2 regions of the Chthonomonas calidirosea T49 genome follow, and region 2 is predicted to be linked to the other one. Evidence: riboswitches for the same ligand, from Rfam matches in the RefSeq annotation. Region 2 holds a riboswitch; the other holds the start of a gene.
What was found. Region 2 has a riboswitch for cobalamin ahead of CCALI_RS08870 (type II secretion system protein). Riboswitches for the same ligand answer to the same signal wherever they lie in the genome.
Positions count from the first base shown of each region.

Region 1: linked by a shared signal. The riboswitch ahead of CCALI_RS00745 (ABC transporter substrate-binding protein) and the one ahead of CCALI_RS08870 (type II secretion system protein) in region 2 are both predicted to bind cobalamin.

Region 1 covers NC_021487.1:158,173-167,319, reverse strand. The annotation lists gene CCALI_RS00745 (ABC transporter substrate-binding protein) at 1-947, opposite strand, end outside; gene cobU (bifunctional adenosylcobinamide kinase/adenosylcobinamide-phosphate guanylyltransferase) at 1-10, opposite strand, end outside; cobalamin riboswitch at 1,094-1,233, opposite strand; gene ruvC (crossover junction endodeoxyribonuclease RuvC) at 1,475-1,969, shown strand; gene CCALI_RS00735 (tetratricopeptide repeat protein) at 2,149-5,163, shown strand; gene CCALI_RS00730 (DUF6785 family protein) at 5,339-7,336, shown strand; gene CCALI_RS00725 (hypothetical protein) at 7,499-7,753, opposite strand; gene CCALI_RS00720 (MFS transporter) at 8,506-9,147, opposite strand, start outside.
Region 2 covers NC_021487.1:2,129,978-2,139,124, forward strand. The annotation lists gene CCALI_RS08835 (hypothetical protein) at 1-536, opposite strand, end outside; gene rodA (rod shape-determining protein RodA) at 610-1,713, shown strand; gene CCALI_RS15190 (DUF1559 family PulG-like putative transporter) at 1,852-2,685, shown strand; gene CCALI_RS08850 (hypothetical protein) at 2,770-3,012, shown strand; gene CCALI_RS08855 (phytanoyl-CoA dioxygenase family protein) at 3,063-3,944, shown strand; gene CCALI_RS08860 (DUF6785 family protein) at 4,100-6,118, shown strand; tRNA gene CCALI_RS08865 (tRNA-Arg) at 6,167-6,240, opposite strand; cobalamin riboswitch at 6,352-6,503, shown strand; gene CCALI_RS08870 (type II secretion system protein) at 6,674-7,453, shown strand; gene CCALI_RS08875 (hypothetical protein) at 7,649-7,837, opposite strand; gene CCALI_RS08880 (hypothetical protein) at 8,576-8,947, opposite strand.

The sequences.
Region 1 (9,147 bases), 1.5 Mb from region 2:
GTGTGGACATGCTTTGTCTCCTTTGTGAAGAGTTCGGGGTGGAGGAAGTGGGCGAGATTCTTGATGCCATCTACCAACCTTGGGGTAGGCCGCACGAGTGTGCCCTGTGGACTGTCGTCCGGAAAAAATCGCCGATACCGAACCGCCGGCACGCTCTCTTTCCACCCAGGCATCCGTACTACATAAGGCACGAGATCTGGGCTGCATGCGATCACATCTGGCTGAGCCAGCACAACCTCTTCTGGAGAAAGAGTATCGTCTGCCGACAACGTGAGCGCTGCATTTCTTCCACCAGCATATTCGATGGCATCGTCAATAAATGAGTTCGAGCCTGTTGTGTAGATAGGATTCAATTGGTATATCATCAACACCTTTGGTCGGCGTTTCGCATGCGCCACGATTCGCTCTATTTGGAGAAGCCGTCTCTTCATGGTCTGCACTAGCAAGCTCGCCTTCTCCTTCTCTCCTACCGCACGCCCGATAAGCAAAATTGAAGCATAAACCTCACTAAGATTGTGCGGATCCACCACCAACGTGGGAACGTGCAGATAGCGCAGTTGGCGGATCTCCCGATCGTTCAGCCCGCCGAAAGCCAAAACTAAATCGGGATGGTAAGCCAGAATGTTTTCGATGGATGCGTTCATCATAGGCCCCACCTTCGGCTTTCGTTTTACAGACGGTGGGTAATCGTCGGCAGTGGTTACAGCAACAATCCGATCCTGAGCGCCTAAATCGTACACTATCTCCGTGTTGCTTGGCGCTAACGAAACGATCCGGCGCGGACACGCTGTAAGAACTAGCCGAAAACCCGTCTGATCGCGAAGAACACAGGGGGAGCCGCTGGAGGGAAAAAGCTTTGGCCGAACCTCGTGAGCAGCAGGATAACGGCCACAGCCGCCACACACGGCAGCAAGAAATACCATGCCGAAGATGAAATGAAACTTCACTTCCCTCTCCCACTTCTGCGATGCCCCTGCGCGCTCAAGGAGAGGGTATCACCTTGGCCGTTGAACGGCCTCAGAGGAGAACAGCTTAGCGAGGAACCACAGGCTGAAAAAGTTCTCAAACCCATCACACCCTTTGACGCGAAGGGCCTAGTGATGCAGCGTAGGTGGGCATTCGGACTCATCCTCTATAGGAGGACACACCGCAGCGCGACTGTGCCGGATTCTCACCGGACTTCCCCCCAACGTAGACCGGCCACGAACCGGTGCCTACGCCGTAACTGCTCTATTATACCTCTGCTGATTCGCGGATCCTACAGGGAGCCGCCATCTAGCAAATTACGAGAAAGGCCTAGGCAGGAGGCTACCTAGCGATGGCTCTCGCCTGCCTTCCGTCGTTTATCGCACTAGGTCATGTACTTGTACAAGCCCCCTTGTCCACGGATATGCAACGGCCTTCTAAGCACATCAGCACGTACTCCTCATGAGGAGGTATAACTAAAAAATAAATCTCCTAAAAGGCGTCCATTATGGTTATTCTTGGAATCGATCCCGGCACCGCTATCACCGGCTATGGCCTTCTTGAAGTGAAAGATCACAAAATTACACATTTGGCACATGGGGTTCTTCTCACCGATAAAAACCTCCCTACTCCCAACCGCATGCTCTCGCTCTATACACAACTCAACGATCTTCTCAGCCAATGGCATCCCGATGTGCTGGTCACGGAAAAGCTCTTCTTTGCCAACAACGTTAACACGGCTCTTGCCGTTGGTGGCTCCATCGGTGTTGTGCTCCTCGCCGCAGCGCAACGAGCGATCCCCTGGATAGAGTACCGGCCGGCTGAGGTGAAGATGGCGGTCGTCGGTTATGGGCGCGCCGAAAAGAAACAGATACAGTACATGATAACAAAGCTACTTGCACTTCCCAACCCGCCTACCCCCGACGACGCCGCTGATGCGCTTGCTATTGCCCTTTGTCATGCCCATTCCGCTCCACTACGTAAAGTCCAAAATCTGAGTTAGTTTTCCTCCTATTCCATCACTCGCTTTCGGCAATCGGTTATGCTAGAATATAGTTAGATAGACCGCATCTATTTCGTGGGATTCCCCCTTAAAATCAAGGTTTATCAAAACGCATCACACCCTCGTCTGCACGCTGTGGAAAGCCCTGCTGCACGAGAGAATAAGCCGGAGGTGATATAATGCGACTTCCTACCGGCCAAGTAACGTTTCTCCTCACCGACATAGAGGGAAGTACCCGCCTATGGGAATCTCACCCTGAGGAGATGATACTCGCACTTGAGCAACATGACAGGATCGCTATTCACGCTATCCAACAGTATGATGGGACTATCATCAAAAGCAGAGGAGAAGGCGACAGCCTCTTCGCCGTCTTTTCCGACCCGCTAAAAGCCACATTTGCGGCAGCACAATTTCAAATGTCTCTCCTTCAGGCGGCATGGCCTCCGGCGCTCGCCATCATCAAAGTACGTATGGCGCTTCATACCGGCATGGCCACACTGCGCGAGGGAGACTACTTTGGCCCTACAGTAAACCGTTGCGCGCGCCTACGCGCGATCGCACACGGTGGGCAGATTCTCCTCTCCTCCACCACAGCCCAGAAAATCGAATCGAACCTTCCAGAAGGCTTTTCACTGGTGCATTTAGGCACCCTCGCCCTACGTGATATCTATACTCCCGAGCCGATCTATCAGCTTGTGGCTCCCGGTTTGCCCACTCAATTCCCTATGCTTCCGACGTCATCTCCTCCCGATGCCATCAAAGGGTACCTTCCAACTCTTCTTACCAGCTTTATTGGCCGGGAGAAAGAGCTAAAACAGCTCGAGCAGCTTTTAAATCGAACCCGTCTTTTAACTCTTTCTGGCTCGGGCGGATGTGGTAAAACGCGCCTTGCCATCGAATTTGCCGAACGTCTTCAGGCCGAATTTTCCGATGGCATCTGGTTCATAGAACTAGCCTCGATCGCCGATCCAAGCTTCATTCCCCATGCTGTAGCGAATGCCCTTGGTGTTGCAGCTCTACCGATCTACCCATCCGCACAAGAGGCCATTTTGGAACATCTCAAAAGCCAGCGTGTGCTTCTACTCCTAGATAATTGCGAACATCTTATCGAGGCGGCGGCGCAGTTTGCCAATACCCTGCTTCATACCTGTCCCTACATCAAGATCGTGGCGACTAGTCGAGAACCGCTTAATATCACGGGTGAGGTCACCTTTCGTGTTCCCTCTCTTTCGCTGCCGCAGAACGATGACTTCGGTCTACCAGAACGATTAATCGAATCCGAGGCCGTGAAGCTCTTTCTGGAACGCGCCCAGGCCGTGACCAACGATCTCTCCCTCTCTTCGGAGAACTTGAACTACATTGCCTCGATCTGTAGGCGTCTTGATGGCATCCCGCTTGCCATCGAGCTTGCGGCCGCCCGATGTCGGGCCCTTTCGCTGAAAGATATCGAGTCTCACCTTGGCGATATGTTTCAGCTGCTTTCGCAATCTCCGCGTACCAGCATCTCACGCCATAAAACCCTTCGTGCCGCCCTTGATTGGAGTTACTCTCCCCTCACCCCGCCTCAAAAGCGACTCCTGCAACGCCTCGCTGTTTTCACGGGAGGATGGACTTTGGAAGCAGCCGAGGCTATCTGTGCAGATACCGATGACCGCTCGACCGATGCCGCCTTTTTGCCCACCTACGACGTCCTCGACACGCTTTCTCTGCTTACCGACCGCTCCCTCGTGAACTACGATACGCATGCCGACCGATTTTCACTGCTAGAGCCTATGCGTCAATATAGCCTCCAACTCCTTCGGCAAAGCGGCGAGGAGCCCATGCTCCGAGAACGCCATGCTCAGTGGTTTACGCAGTGGGTCGAAGAGGCCGCTGAGCGCATTCCCGGTCCCGATCAGGAAGAATGGTTTTCACGACTGGAGCGAGACAACGATAATCTACGGGCTGTGCTTACCCAGCCGAACGTGGCGATAGAGCTTCGTCTGCGCTTGGCCATCGCACTTTGGCGCCATTGGCTCGCACGTGACCAACTACAGGAAGGTCAAGACCTCCTTCAACATCTTCTTCGAGAGAAGGGAGTCCCTTCATCCCCACTAAAAGCGAAGGCCCTGCATGTACTCGCCTCCCTAGCTTGCAAACAGGGAAATTACGATATCGCTGAATATGCGATTCGAGAGAGTTTGCAGCTGTCATTACAACATAACGATCTGCTCGCCGCTGCCCATACTCGCGTGGTAGAAGGCGAGATCGCACATGCCCGCGGCGATTACGATGCCGCTTTCACTCGATTCGCCGCCGCCTACGAAACGCTAAAAAACTTCGACTCTCGTATCGACATGGCAGAAGCACTTCAAGGGCTAGGAGATTCGGCGCTTTCTCGCAACGAATGCCCCTCAGCCCGAGCCTACTATATGGAGGCCTTGGAGATTCGCCGTACCCTTAAAGACCAAAGAGGCATTGCGAATCTGTTACACGCTCTTGGCAATGTTGCCCTCTTTCTAGGCAAATATGCGGAGGCGGCAAAACAGTACCAGGAAAGTATTGAGATGCGCGAGAGGTTTCAAGATCGAAAGGGGATCGCTGCCTCTCTCAACAACCTCGGGGGCGTGGCTCTCCTGAACGGCGACTACGCTCAAGCAGAAGCATTTTGTCGTAGAAGCCTTACCCTCCGCCAACAGATTGGCGATAAACGTGGCATCGCTTTCTCCCTTCTTACCCTTGGCCACATTGCGCGAGAAAAGGGCGATCTGGAAGAGGCTCTTGATTATAGTGAACAGAGTGTCCAGCTTTTTCAACAACTTGGTAACCGTGTTAATGCGGCCACAGCGCTCTGCGACTGCAGTCTTACTCTCATTCGCCTTAACGAGCTCTCCCAAGCGGCGGCGATCTTGCATGAGGTCGTTGATTCCTGCCGTGAGATATCGAGCCACTTTCTCTGCCTTCTCGTCATCGAAACCGCTGCCGAACTCGCTGCTGCCCAAAAGAACTACGCCCTTGCCGCTCAACTGCTGGGTGCCTACGACCAACACGCGTCGCTTCTCGAAATGCCGATTCCCCCCATCCGCAAAAGCGCCCAGGAGCGGCTACGGTCTCAACTTAACGCCACACTCGGCTCAGAGCCCTTCCAACAAGCCCTCGAAAGCGGCCACCAGATTGCAACCCAATCCCTTTTTGAACAGATTCGCACTCTCTAGCAAGTATCAGAGGGGGTTTTTCTCATTCACTGCATTTTGGCAAAGAAACGCTCTATGAGGTAAACTGTAGGAGTAGTTTGCTGCTTTCTCCGACTTTAGGCACGGATATCGCAGTGCGTCTGGGATTAGCGTACTTCTGAATTGCATTCTCAGCAATCAACCGTAACAAAACAACGTGGCGAACTTTTCTAAAACCGCAGACAGTCTAGAAACAACCCTCTCAGAAGGTAGGCCTCAAGGAAGAGGCTGGATAAGCCTTCGCGTCACGCTCCTAGCGCTCCTTTTAGCCCCCTTAACAGCCTACTGGACGGCCGACCAGGTTGTAGATGTCATCTTCTCGCTGATGATTCCACCGGTCATTATGACCTTCGTCGTTGCCATCATCAATCTTGGCGTACGTAAAATCTCAAGGCGATGGGCACTTACCGAAGGAGAACTGATCATCTTCTACGGTATGCACACTGTGCTCGGTGCCATTTGTGCCGAGTGGATGAACATCGTTAATCCTCACATCGCCACCTATGCTCTCTACGCCAGCAGCAACTCCGACTACAGGAACAAAATTCTGCCCTACATCACCACCTGGCTGTTTGTGCCCTATCAAGACGCCGATAAGTTCAAAGATTATCGAGATGGTGGGCACGGCTTCCACTATTTTTTAACCCACCTCCATCTCTGGTGGAGCTATGTTCTCGGATGGACTCTCATTGTGGGGCTCGTCGGCTTCGCTATGCTCTGCATCAATAGCCTCATGCGCGATGAGTGGACAAATCGCGAAAAGCTTGCCTTCCCTATCATCCAGTTGCCACTCGCCGTCGTGCAGATGGGCGCCGGGCGTCTGCCTCTCTGGAAAAACCGCTACTTCACGGGTGCTTTCCTTATTATGTTCGCAATTGACATCATCAATGGGTTCCACCAGTTCTACCCAAATCTGCCCCTCATCAACGTGCGATTCATCGGTGATCTCCAGCAGCTCTTTCCTAATCCACCCTTTAATGCCATCGGTTGGACTCCCATCGGCATCTTCCCCTACATGGCCGTCATCGGCTTTTTTATGCCCACCGATCTCCTCTTCTCCTGCATCTTTTTCTTCTTTTTCCGCAAGGCGCTTCAGGTCTTTACCTACGCGATCGGCTACACACAAAGCGCGGGAGTTTTTGGCGGTGGCGGGCTCGTGCCCAGCCCACCCTACTTCAGCGAACAGAGTTGGGGGGCTTTCATCGGGCTCTTCGTCATGGCGATTTGGGTGGCCCGTGGCTACCTTCGGGAGGTGTGGCAACAGATACTTCATGGGCATCCTCCGGGCGATCGCGGAGTGCCCCACCGCGTCGCATTTGCTGGTCTTGTGCTTAGCGTCGTGGCTCTCTGCGTTATTGGCGTGGACATCGGTATTCCGTTATGGATGACTTTCGTTACCATTGTTCTCTTCCTCATCTTCAGTGTCGCTCTTACGCGTATGCGTGCACAGGTGGGCCCTCCCTCTCATGAAATGGCCTTTATGGGGCCGAACCAGATGATCGTAGATTTTGCCGGCACCCAAAACCTACCCGAAGCTGGGGTAAGTCGCATGGTCAACACCTTCTTCTTCCTAAACCGCATTCATCGCACGCACCCCATGCCGCACCAACTAGAGGCCATGAAAATGGGTGAAAGAGCGCGCATCAACCAGCGGGCGCTCTTCATTGCCATCCTCCTTGCCATGGTGGTCGGCAGCATTCTCGGACACCTCATCTATATCTATCGCGGATACGTCTGGGGAGCTGGCGATGTTGGAGGAGACGTATCCGGCACCGTCAGCTCTTTTACTACCAAACATCAGCCCCCTAACATCGTAGCGATCCTGTTCGTCCTTATCGGCTTCTGTGTCGTGCTGCTTCTCGATTTTATTCGGTTTCAGGTACCAGGCTTTCCTTTCCATCCAGTAGGGTATGCGCTTGCCATGAACTTTGGCCTCGACTACTTCTGGTTTGGTCTTCTTATCGTCTATCTCATCAAACTCTTCGTAGAGAAGTATTATGGTCTTAAAGGACATGATAAGTTGCACCAAGTAGCTTTAGGCATCATTCTTGCGGAGTTTTGTGCGGAGACCATCTGGGCAGTCTACAGTATGACGCACAACCATTTTGCGACCTACAGCGTCTCTATCAACGGGCGCCTCGGTTGGAATCAGTAGCTTTCCCAACATTCCCTGTCTTCGTGTCGTGGTTTCCGAATAACAGACTTCCTTCCATCACCTGACTGGGTTCTATTCTAAATACATAAGCCGGCGAGGCCTAGGCCCCACCGGCTTATGTGCTACAATGCTCAACTCAACACATTCTTAGCTATTCGCGGTTCACTTTTCACACGACCGACGCATGTTGCGAGCCAACGCCACACCGTCAGAGTTGCAAAGCACATATCGGGCACGAGCGGCGCGCAGACGTGCCAAACGCAGAATGTCGTTTTGTGCCTGCATGTAGGCATCGGTTCCCATTGGGTCGAGAAGAGCGATCAAACGCTCCACTGCCTCATGCTGCTGTTGTTGCCGCTTCGACAGCGCCCCTACCGCTGGCCGTGTATCTAGTCTCTCCCTCACTAAAGGTGCCATCTGCTTATCATCCTTTCTATTGTCGTCTCAAAGCCGTCTGTTTGGCAAGTTCGTAGCCCCCGTCCAAGAGGGTACAAAAATACCCGGCCTACTGTCAAGCAGGTGCGGGCTGTGTAACGGGGTCGTATGCCTATTTAGGAATGGCTTCTTTGGTCTAGCCATATCCTCGATCCCGCTCCGGCAGCCCCTGCATCACTTTCACGAAAAGCCCTATGCCCCGCTGCAGACAGCGACGGCCCATTCTTTTTCTCCATTTTTTGCATATGTTGCTTCTAAAGGCTTCTAGTTGCATCCACTAGTCCACTTTTTCATCTTTTGGCGTCTTTTCATATGCTTTCATTAGAGATAGACGTACAACTCGCCAAAAAGTTTCATTTTTTCGCATAGGCCTTCTCGACGATCCCCAAAATAAACGACCGCGGCGCAACAGACAGAACTTGCCCCCTGCTCTACGACCAGTTCACAGCCACCCGACTGGCAATAGAGCCGCGATCCCATCCTCTAGCCCAACCAATAAGAAATGTAGGCGCACGGGGCCCTATGCGCCTACCTCTTCCAATGCAATCTCTCGTTTCATGCACTCGGTCTTCACAAAAAAATCCCCGGCCTTTGCAGGCCGGGATATTACTAGGAGAGAGTGTCGCGGCGCATTCGCGGAGCCGCTTCGATTTTTATCATAGCCGCTCAAGTTTAAGAACGTATTAATGGGACGATAAATTTCGATTAAGAGCTCCTATCAGCTCCAACCTAATCTACCCCTCTGAAGAAAGCGACCTGTTACGACTAACCCACAGAAAAAGCGGTACTGCCATTAATTGCGTTATCATGCAAAACACAATAACTCCTATACGTGAATGGTCATAAAGAAAGCCCATCACCGCACTGCCCAAAAACCAGAATATGCCATAGCACGCCGTAAATAGCCCGAATGCAGAGGCACGGCGCTGCGGAGGTACCATCGGAGTAACAGTGGCAGGAATGATCGATTCATGAACTCCCATTCCCATGCCCCACATGGCCGCTCCGATCAGTGCTACCCAAAATCCACCGAGGAACACCAAAGGGGCAAACAACGATGCCACCATGGTGAGACCGACAAGCACCGGAAATCCATACCTGTCAAATAAGCGCCCAAACAGTAAGGATGCTCCCCCACTAACGGCCATGGCCACCGCATAGAAAATAGGGATCACTGCAGATGGCACACTATGCACACGCGCAAAGTGATAAGCGATCAACGAGTAGTCCGCAAAACCGATGGCAACCAGGGCAGCCCCCACAAGATAGACCCAAAACGCCCGTGAGTAGGAGGTCGGCGGACCTTGATCGATGAAAGCTGGTTCGAGGTCTTGCGGTCTCGGGTACAGCAGACAAGCGATCCACACAAAACCCAG
Region 2 (9,147 bases):
CACCATGTGGCAACGGCAAACACAGAGCGGGTGGAGGCGGCATCGCCGGGAATTCCTTCTCCGGCGGCTCCGCCATGCCCAAAGATATCTTGAACGCCCACAGAGAAAGCAGGTTCGGTAGGAGAGGAAGGTATCCAGCCAAGCTGTAGGTTAAGCGCTTGATCCCATTGTGAGCTTTTAATGAGGTCGGAGAAGGCGACGTTCATGCGACCGAAGGTGTGCCCATAGAGGAAAACGCCGCTACCGTTTGTGTGACCGACGCGAACATCTGGCAGGCTTGTGAAGCTCATTTTTGCGCCCAATATCCGTATTTGATCGTGTCCGGGCACATAGGCGATGGGGGTAGAGTAAGCTGTTGGCCCTACCAGCGAGGGATAGCCTTCGGCATCCACGCCAAACCCTCCACCTGCCAGCCCAGATAGATTACGGTATTGCGGATAGCGATTAGGGCCGAGAAACGGATCGTTTTGAGCGTTAGCCGGTAAGCAGAGCCAACCGCCCAAAAGCAGCAGGGTTATCGTGTAAAGACATCTCACGGTTGCACCTCCTGCCGATATAGCCTTGGTGACCACACAGAGGTCACTGGAAGGAAACGAGGTAAACAACTTTATGCTAGAAAGACGCCTGCGAAAGAACCTGGATTGGCCTCTTTTGCTGTTTACATCTCTTCTAACGGTTGTGGGACTTGTTGTCCTCTACAGCGTTACCCATGCCGATCCAAGTCCCGCCTATAAAAAGCAGATTCTGTGGATGGTATTAGGATATGGTGGGCTGATCGCGGCAACATGGATAGACTACCATATTTACCAGAGAACGGCACGCCATTTTTATGTGGTGAATCTGCTGCTACTGACTCTCGTGCTCATTTTTGCGCATAAGACGAATGGAGCTGCCCGTTGGATACGGATCGCCGGCTTCGAGTTTCAGCCCTCCGAAACGGCAAAACTCTTTACGATATTGACGTTAGGAACCTACCTTACGAGGCATCAAGAGACCATAGGTAGCTGGCGTACGCTGCTTGCATCGCTTGGTCATATTCTTATACCCACCCTGCTGATCTTTAAACAACCCGATTTCGGCACATCGCTGGTGCTTGTGGCTATTTGGGCGGGCATGGTGTTCCTTGCTGGGGCCGATCCGCGCAAGATAGGTGTCCTTGCCCTCACCGGTGTGGCGCTCTTTGCCCTCGTATGGCATTCCAACAAGATCATTCGTCCCTACCAAAAAGAGCGCCTCACGATCTTCCTTGACCCCCAGGCCGATCCGTCGGGATCGGGCTACCATGTGGTGCAAGCCCGCATCGCCATAGGTTCCGGTCGCATTTGGGGCAAGGGGCTATTGCATAGCACCCAAGTGAAGGGGGGGTTCATTCCAGAGAAGCAGACAGACTTCATTTTTACCGATATCGGTGAGGAGTTAGGATTGGTAGGGGGTATTGGGGTGATTTTGTTGTATGGGGGACTGCTCTGGCGAGGGTATAAGATCATTGCCGAGGTAGATGAGGACACTTATGGGAAACTTGTAGCAACCGGCGTTGTGACCATGATCGCGTTCCATGTGGTTGTGAATATCGGAATGAACGTCGGAATTGTGCCAGTAGCTGGCGTTCCTCTGCCGCTAATTTCTGCCGGAGGAAGCAACGTATTGGTTACCCTATTTAGCATTGGGCTGTTAGAGAGCATCTCCGTGCACAAGCATCAGTTGCTGTTCTAGTGTAGGATTCGCAAAATTTTAGTAGAAACGGGAAACTCCCTTTTGAAACTTGTGGTATAATATTAATACGAAGCGGTTCGATTCCGCAAAAAGCGAACCGTTTCGATTCTTCTATCATTTTAACCAAGGGAGGTCTCTATGAACCCTAAACAGCGAGGTTTTACCCTCATTGAGCTGCTCGTGGTTATCGCGATTATAGCGATATTAGCAGCTATTCTCTTTCCCGTCTTTGCCCAAGCCCGTGAAAAGGCGCGTGCCATTACTTGCCTCTCCAACATGAAGCAAATAGGTACCGGGCTTATGATGTACCTACAGGATTATGATGAAACCTACCCCATGGATCAGTACTTCTCTGACCCAGGAACCTGGAAAGATCAACACTATTGGCACGACTCGATCTACCCCTACATCAAAAACGGCGATCGCTATGCCAACGCGGCCGGTAACTTGGTGACCTGGGGACAGGGTGGCATCTTCCACTGTCCTTCCTTCCCTAGCAACCAAAGCGGACAGTACGGCATCAACAACAGCATCTCCAATGATGGTTGGTGCCCTTGGAACCCTCCGAGCAACGTGCACGTCGCCACCGAAGCAGCGCTGCCCACCCCGGCATCCACCATTGTGATCGCGGAAAAAGGACAAAATGACGCCCCCTGGGGCTTTGCGGTATTCGACTCTGCCGAGTGGGCATGGACGGACTATGTGGCGCCGGTAAACGGTGTTCCCACGCACAACGGCCCCCACTATGATCTTGACCAGAGCATGAATCACGACTGCGACTATACAAACACCAATGGCTCAGGGACTTGGGATGGGTGTGGCCTCTTCCCACGCTACCGGCATACCAACACCACCAACGTAGCCTTCTGCGACGGACACGCAAAAGCGATGACCCGTGGAAGCATCAACTGGTATTACAACATCTATCCCGGGCCTACCGGTGTTGGGCCTACCATCTATGAACCCTACTAAAACGTGTGAGTAGGCTATAGGGGTTGGCCTTCTGGATGGCCAACCCCATTCTCTTCTTGCATTCCACTTAGGAGGGACGTTCAAATGCAATATCCTATCTATAGACTCGGCCTTGCCTTAGTGCTTTTCGGCCTTCTAGCCGGCTGCAGCGGCAGCAATAACGCCTATATCGACTCCTCTAAGCAAAAGCTATCTAACGGGGCCAGTAGCCTCGCAAATCAGCAAATTCAACAAATAGAAAACAACCCTCACATCCCACCGGCAGCTAAAGCCGCAGCAATCAACCAAATTCGTAGCCATCAAAATTTCGGGCCAGGAAAACCCTAGTGCGTTCTCGAAACGATCGTATAGACGCCATACAGACGGAGGGTCTATCTATGAGATTGTTAACAACAGAACAGATCGAAGCTTTCCGAGAAGAAGGGGTTCTGGTCGTTGAAGACGTCTTCTCCGAAGCAGATCTCGCCCCAGTTATAGCGGAGTACGCCGACTGGATCGATCGGAAAGCCAAACAGCTTGCAGAGGAAGGCAAAATCAAAGACCTCTACCCTGAGGCCCCCTTCGAACGCCGCATCGCCCTTCTCTACGCACAGTGCCCTCAAATTACCGAAGGGTTGGATATCATGTATGTCCGAGGGCCTGCCACGTTCACGTTTCTTCATAATGAGCGCCTGCTCGATATCGCTGAGCAGCTTATCGGGCCGGAAATCACCTGTAATCCCATTCAACATATCCGCTCTAAAGTACCAGCAGCGCTTACAGGAGAAGGAAGTGGCTTTTACAACGTGCCCTGGCATCAGGATGCCGCCGTTACTTGGGAAGAAGCCGACAGCTCCAACATCATCACCTTCTGGATTCCTTTAGCCGATGCCACGGTAGAAAACGGCTGTATGGAGGTGATGCCCAAAGCATGGAAACTTGGCTACCTTCCTCATCAGGCCGAAGGAGGTACCACGATTCGTCCGGAGTGCCTTCCAAACATCCAACCCAGACCGGTACCTGTGCGCAAGGGCGGCATGGTGATTATGCACCGCCATACCCCACACCGCTCTACCCCTAACTACACCGACCAGGTGCGCTGGAGCCTCGATCTACGCTATCAGCCTACCGGTGAGCCAACTGGTCGCCCTTTCCATCCCGATTTTGTGGTAAGAAGCCGCAAAAACCCTCAAAGCGTGCTATGGGACTACGAGAAATGGTGTGCGCTGTGGGAGCAGGCTTTGGCCAATTCCAAAGGAATGAAAGCCCATCGTGTATGAGTATTCTGCTTCCCGTCAAGCGTTCTGCGCCGGTTTTGCAAACGCTTGACGGGACCATATTTTCTGTTTATCTTTCCATGACCTTTTATGGCAACGGTCTAATGGGTTGTGTGCTAAAATCTTCCCTAATTCCCCAAGTCACGTAGGAGACTTTCGTGAGCGCCGAAACCTTACCGCCTAGCGCTAAGGCGACAGCACAAATTTCTACTCCTCGTTCTCAACGAGGAATCGGCATTACGCGTCGCGCTCTCGTCATCGGGGTATTGCTGATTCCGCTCATGTGTTTTTGGAACGAGTACACCGAGATCGTGGCACAGGCCACCGACCTGGCCGCCATGTCGCTGATCATTGCTGTTGTTTTTGCTCTTTTCGTTATTTTACTTATCAACTTTATGCTCAAACGCTATCTGCCTAAATATGCGCTCACCCAGGCCGAGATCATGTACATCTACATCATGCAGACGACCTCCATTGGCATCTCTGGCATCGGTATGATGCAGTTTCTCAATACCTTTTTAGCGGATGTCTTCTACTATGGCACCCCGGAGAACCACTGGAAGGAGAAGCTGCTACCTGCAGTGAGACCCTGGCTACTCCCGAAGGAGAGCGTGGTTAAAGCCTACTTCACTGGTCAATCGAGCTTTTGGCGCCTCGATCACATTCTAGGTTGGCTCTCTCCCATTCTGGTATGGTCGGCTTATATCGTTGTTTTGCTGGGAGTGATGCTCTGCATGGCGGCGCTTTTTCGGCGGCAGTGGGCCGATCAGGAGCGACTGAGTTTTCCTATCACGCAGCTGCCCCTCGAAATCAGCAAGGAGGGATGGGCGAGCGATCTGTTCTCTAATCGTTTGCTCTGGATAGGTTTTCTTATTCCCGTCGTGCTGGAGTCGCTCGCCTCGCTCAACTACCTGTACCCCAACATCCCTTTCATCCCCATTAAGCCAAGCGATCCGCGGCTCGATCTCACGCCTCTGTTTAGCAATCCTCCCTGGAATGGGGTTGGCACGCTGCAACTCTCTTTCTACCCCCTTGTCATCGGGCTAACCTACTTTTTGCCTTTAGATGTGGCGTTTTCGCTCTGGTTCTTCTATCTCTTTGGCAAAATGGAGAATGTGATGGCTACCGCTTTCGGCTACCACCAGCCCGGTGCTAGCATGGCCGCCGCCGATATGCCTTATTTAGGGGAGCAGTCCGCAGGTGCGTTTATTATGGTGGCGCTTTTCGCGCTTTACGGAGCTAGGCGGCATATTAAAGCGGCGGCGCGGAGCCTCTTTTCCAGGGTTCAACGACGGCAACTCGACGACGCCAACGAACCGTTGCCCTATCCTCTTGCCTTAGTGGGAACGATTGGAGGGCTGATCTTCTTGGTGGTCTTCGGCATGGCCATTGGAATGAGTTGGTGGGTGCCGGTTTTGTTCTTCATTCTGTTTTATTTCTACGTCATCACCTTTACTCGGATGCGAGCGGAGGCCGGCCTGCCATGGGGATTTGGGCCGGATATGAACGTACACAACCTCATGCGAGCCGCCGGCGGTACACAGGCATTTACCCCTGCCAACCAAATCGGGCTTAATATTCTGCTGTGGCAAGACCTTGATATGCGCACCACTCAGATGCCCAATCACTTAGAGGCCATGAAGATCGGGGAGAGCACACGAATGAATCTGCGCCATGTGGCCGCAGTCATTATGGTGGCGATTGTGGTGGGCACCCTCTCCTCTTGGGCTGCTGTGCTCACCTGCTACTATCAGTATGGAGCTGCCACGGCCAAGGTCAACGACTGGCGTACCTACATGGGCAAAGTGCCTTGGACGACCATGAAAGACTGGCTGGACAACCCCGTGCGTCCCAACCTTGCTCGCATGGAGGGGGTAGGGGTCGGCATGTTGGTAACCGCTTTTCTTATCTTTATGCGTTCTCGGTTTGTTTGGTGGCCGTTTCACCCGATAGGCTATGCGGTCTCAGGCACATTCACCATGGCGTGGCTGTGGTGTGCAACCCTTGTCGGTTGGCTACTGAAAGCGCTCATCATTCGGTATGGCGGCATGAGCTCTTATCGGCGCTATCTGCCTTTCTTCATCGGGCTTATTTTAGGGGACTACATTACCGGCAGCGTTTGGGCCATCTATGGGTCTGTTACCGGCATCCACACCTACCGATGCTTCCCGATCTAGGGGCTGCCGTGCTTACCGAGGAAAGCAACAGGTTCTATGAAGAAAGAACGCGCCTGGAGGGATTCGAACCCCCGACACCCAGTTCCGAAGACTGGTGCTCTAATCCACTGAGCTACAGGCGCACGCACCATTTAAATTACCTCAAAAGCCTCTCCTTTGAAAAGGCCTCGTGTTTAAGAGGCTCTTCACCCCTTGACAGATGGCCCTTCACCTCGCCATAATATAGCCCCTTGACAATTTTTTCGGTCGCAGTGGCTGCGCGTCATCGCGTGGCTGAAATACGGGGGAAGTCCGGTGAGAATCCGGCGCAGTCCCGCTGCGGTATCCCACTCCGACCTCTCGGACGTGGGTAAGCCCGAATGCCCGCCTGCGACGCATCACGTAAGCCCTTCGAGAGAGAGGGTGTGATGCACGAACGTGTACCGGCAACTCGATTTCTGGCTCCTTTAGCCTCGCTAGTACATCCCTCGAGCATCCCCTCGCTCCTCGAAGTCCGATCTGCCTCTTCCGAGGCCAGACCGAACGAAACTCAAAACGACGAAAGGAGCGAACCGTATGCAAGTCAAACCCTTTGCGAAGAGCGCCCAGAGCGCCTTCACCCTCATAGAGCTGCTAGTTGTTATAGCGATAATCGCTATATTAGCAGCTATTCTCTTTCCCGTCTTCGCGCAAGCGCGGGAAAAGGCGCGCCAGATCAGCTGCGCTTCCAATCTGCGCCAAATTGGCCTTGCCACCCAAATGTACCTCGAAGACTACGATGAAACCTTTCCCCTCTACGTTTACTACGATGCCACGGGTGCCGAATACTGGATGGGCCACATTACCGGCACCTATCCTAACGAAACGTGCGACCTAACCAAAGGCCCTCTCTATCCCTATATGAAGAACAAGGAGATGCAGCGCTGCCCCGATTGGACAGGACAGCTGCTTTACGGGGCCGACATCGGCTACGGTTACAACTGGGGCTATCTCGGCTCGGACTGTTACATGAACACCGCCTGCATGAGCGGACAACTATGGCCACCGGTCAACCCAGCCTCCTTAGCTTCTCTTAGCGCCCCTGCTGACAAGATCGTGTTCTCCGATTCGGGCTACTACAACGCCCCTTGGTACGGCGGAAACGGCCAGATGGTGGAGACTCCTGCCATTGACCCGCCAAGTCAGTGGTACGGCACCCCAACGATGGATTTCCGCCATGTTGACTCGCACAAAACCGTAAACACTCAGACGCAGACCATTACCGAGTACGGGTTAGCGAACATCGTATGGGGTGACGGGCATGTGAAACCTCTGCATCAGTCACAGGTTACCGACGCCATGTTCACGCGAGACTAAAGCTCGGATCTAAGCCTAATACCCCCTCTCCTTCGCTCTTCTGCCGCTGCAGCAGAGGGGATCGGAGGAGAGGGATGTTTATTGCTTTCGTTATGAGCCATGTAGAGATAGGAACGGAGTCAGATGCTCCTCTTAGTTCCCACACGGTTCACAGACTTGTTGCTCCAATCAACGGCTGTCTTCTCCTAACAGCAGCTACTTATCGAAGGAACCTAGCTGCGGAGGGATGAAGTGTTCCATCTCCACTTGGGATACCTTCTGCTTGCCCACTACCTCCAAACGGATACGCCGCATCTGAAGCATGTACTCTATCCCTGGAGCCTCTCCTAATCCCAAGGCGGGAGCTGCCTTCGATGGGTCGGTATCAGAAAAACCTAGCCCCATGATGCTCAACGCTTTCAACTGTCCGTTCGGCTGAGAGGCTCTCATGAACCGAACGAGCATCAGAGAAGGAGTAGCGGTACCTATCTCTCCCTTTGCGGATAGCTTGCCGCGTGCGTCTGTCGTAGGAGATTGACCTATAAAAAGGCAAGACAGAAGAGGGAAGCCTTGGTGCCAGCCCGTTAGAAGCAAAAAAAGAACACTATCTTGCCCTATCTCCAAGGGGCCGAGCAGGCCTCAACCACAGAAAACAGAAGGCCTCCTAAGACAAAACCTATCAGCAGGCTCAAGGGCGAAAGGCTGAGCCGAAGCTCATAGCGTTTCCTTAAGAACGACATTTTGCAATTCCATCATCTCTTAAAAGCATTTCCATGTTTCGAGAGAGGGTAGGGCACCCCCTTCCCGTTATCTCGCAAACAGCATCCTACCCATCCGATCTTGTAGCAGCCTGCTGCTGTCCCACTTTTACAGCGAATGACAAGCCACGAAGTGCCGCGGCCACAACCACCAGGGAGAGGCTGAGGATACCCGCCTCCACCCTCAGGAGGTGAAGGAGAAGATGGATTTTGACTCTCCAAGCATTTAGCTATATTAGCTATACATGATCCAGCTGGCCGCTAGCTGGCCTCCAGGGGCTCTGGGCGCTACCGCTCGTGTACATGCTCACCCCGAAATGGTCGTACCCAAGGCCGACGCCCTTCCCCTCATTACTCGATAGCACGTTCCCACTCCCGTCCGTTATCAGCTCTCAGTCCCTTCATCTTCGCAGTCTCTTTCTGTTGTACTTTTCTCGCGCCGCATCTCCTCCTCAATCTGTTCAAAAAGCTCCTCATAGCGCTTTAGCGAGTCTTGGCTCTGATCCCCTAACTTCGTTGAGCCAGGACAGGATAGCCCATGAGGGATAGCTGGAACCGGCTCACTTTGCGCTACGCGCTCTTGATAGGCATCCCAAACACGCTTTGCCTCTTCCTCTTGCCCGCTCATTCGTAATGCTAGGCTGTAAAGGGACTGGATCATCCCATCGGTTGGATACCGCTCTGCCGCCCTGCGGTAGACCGGAAGACGGGAAAGATCCGGCTTGATATGAATTCTCACTAGCGCCATCTCGAACATACTCGGTTCTCCTTACCATATTTCTTCTAAACGACACGCACAATATACTCCCTCATACGGGTCTGGTGGCCAACAGTAAATACAGCCTATGGCATAGCCAATTGTAGCTCCTTCTACTCTTGCTCTACTTTCGCAACTCTCCTCACATAGTCTCCACATATCGCTATTACAGCCGCTCCAATGCTTACAAGGAGGTAGTT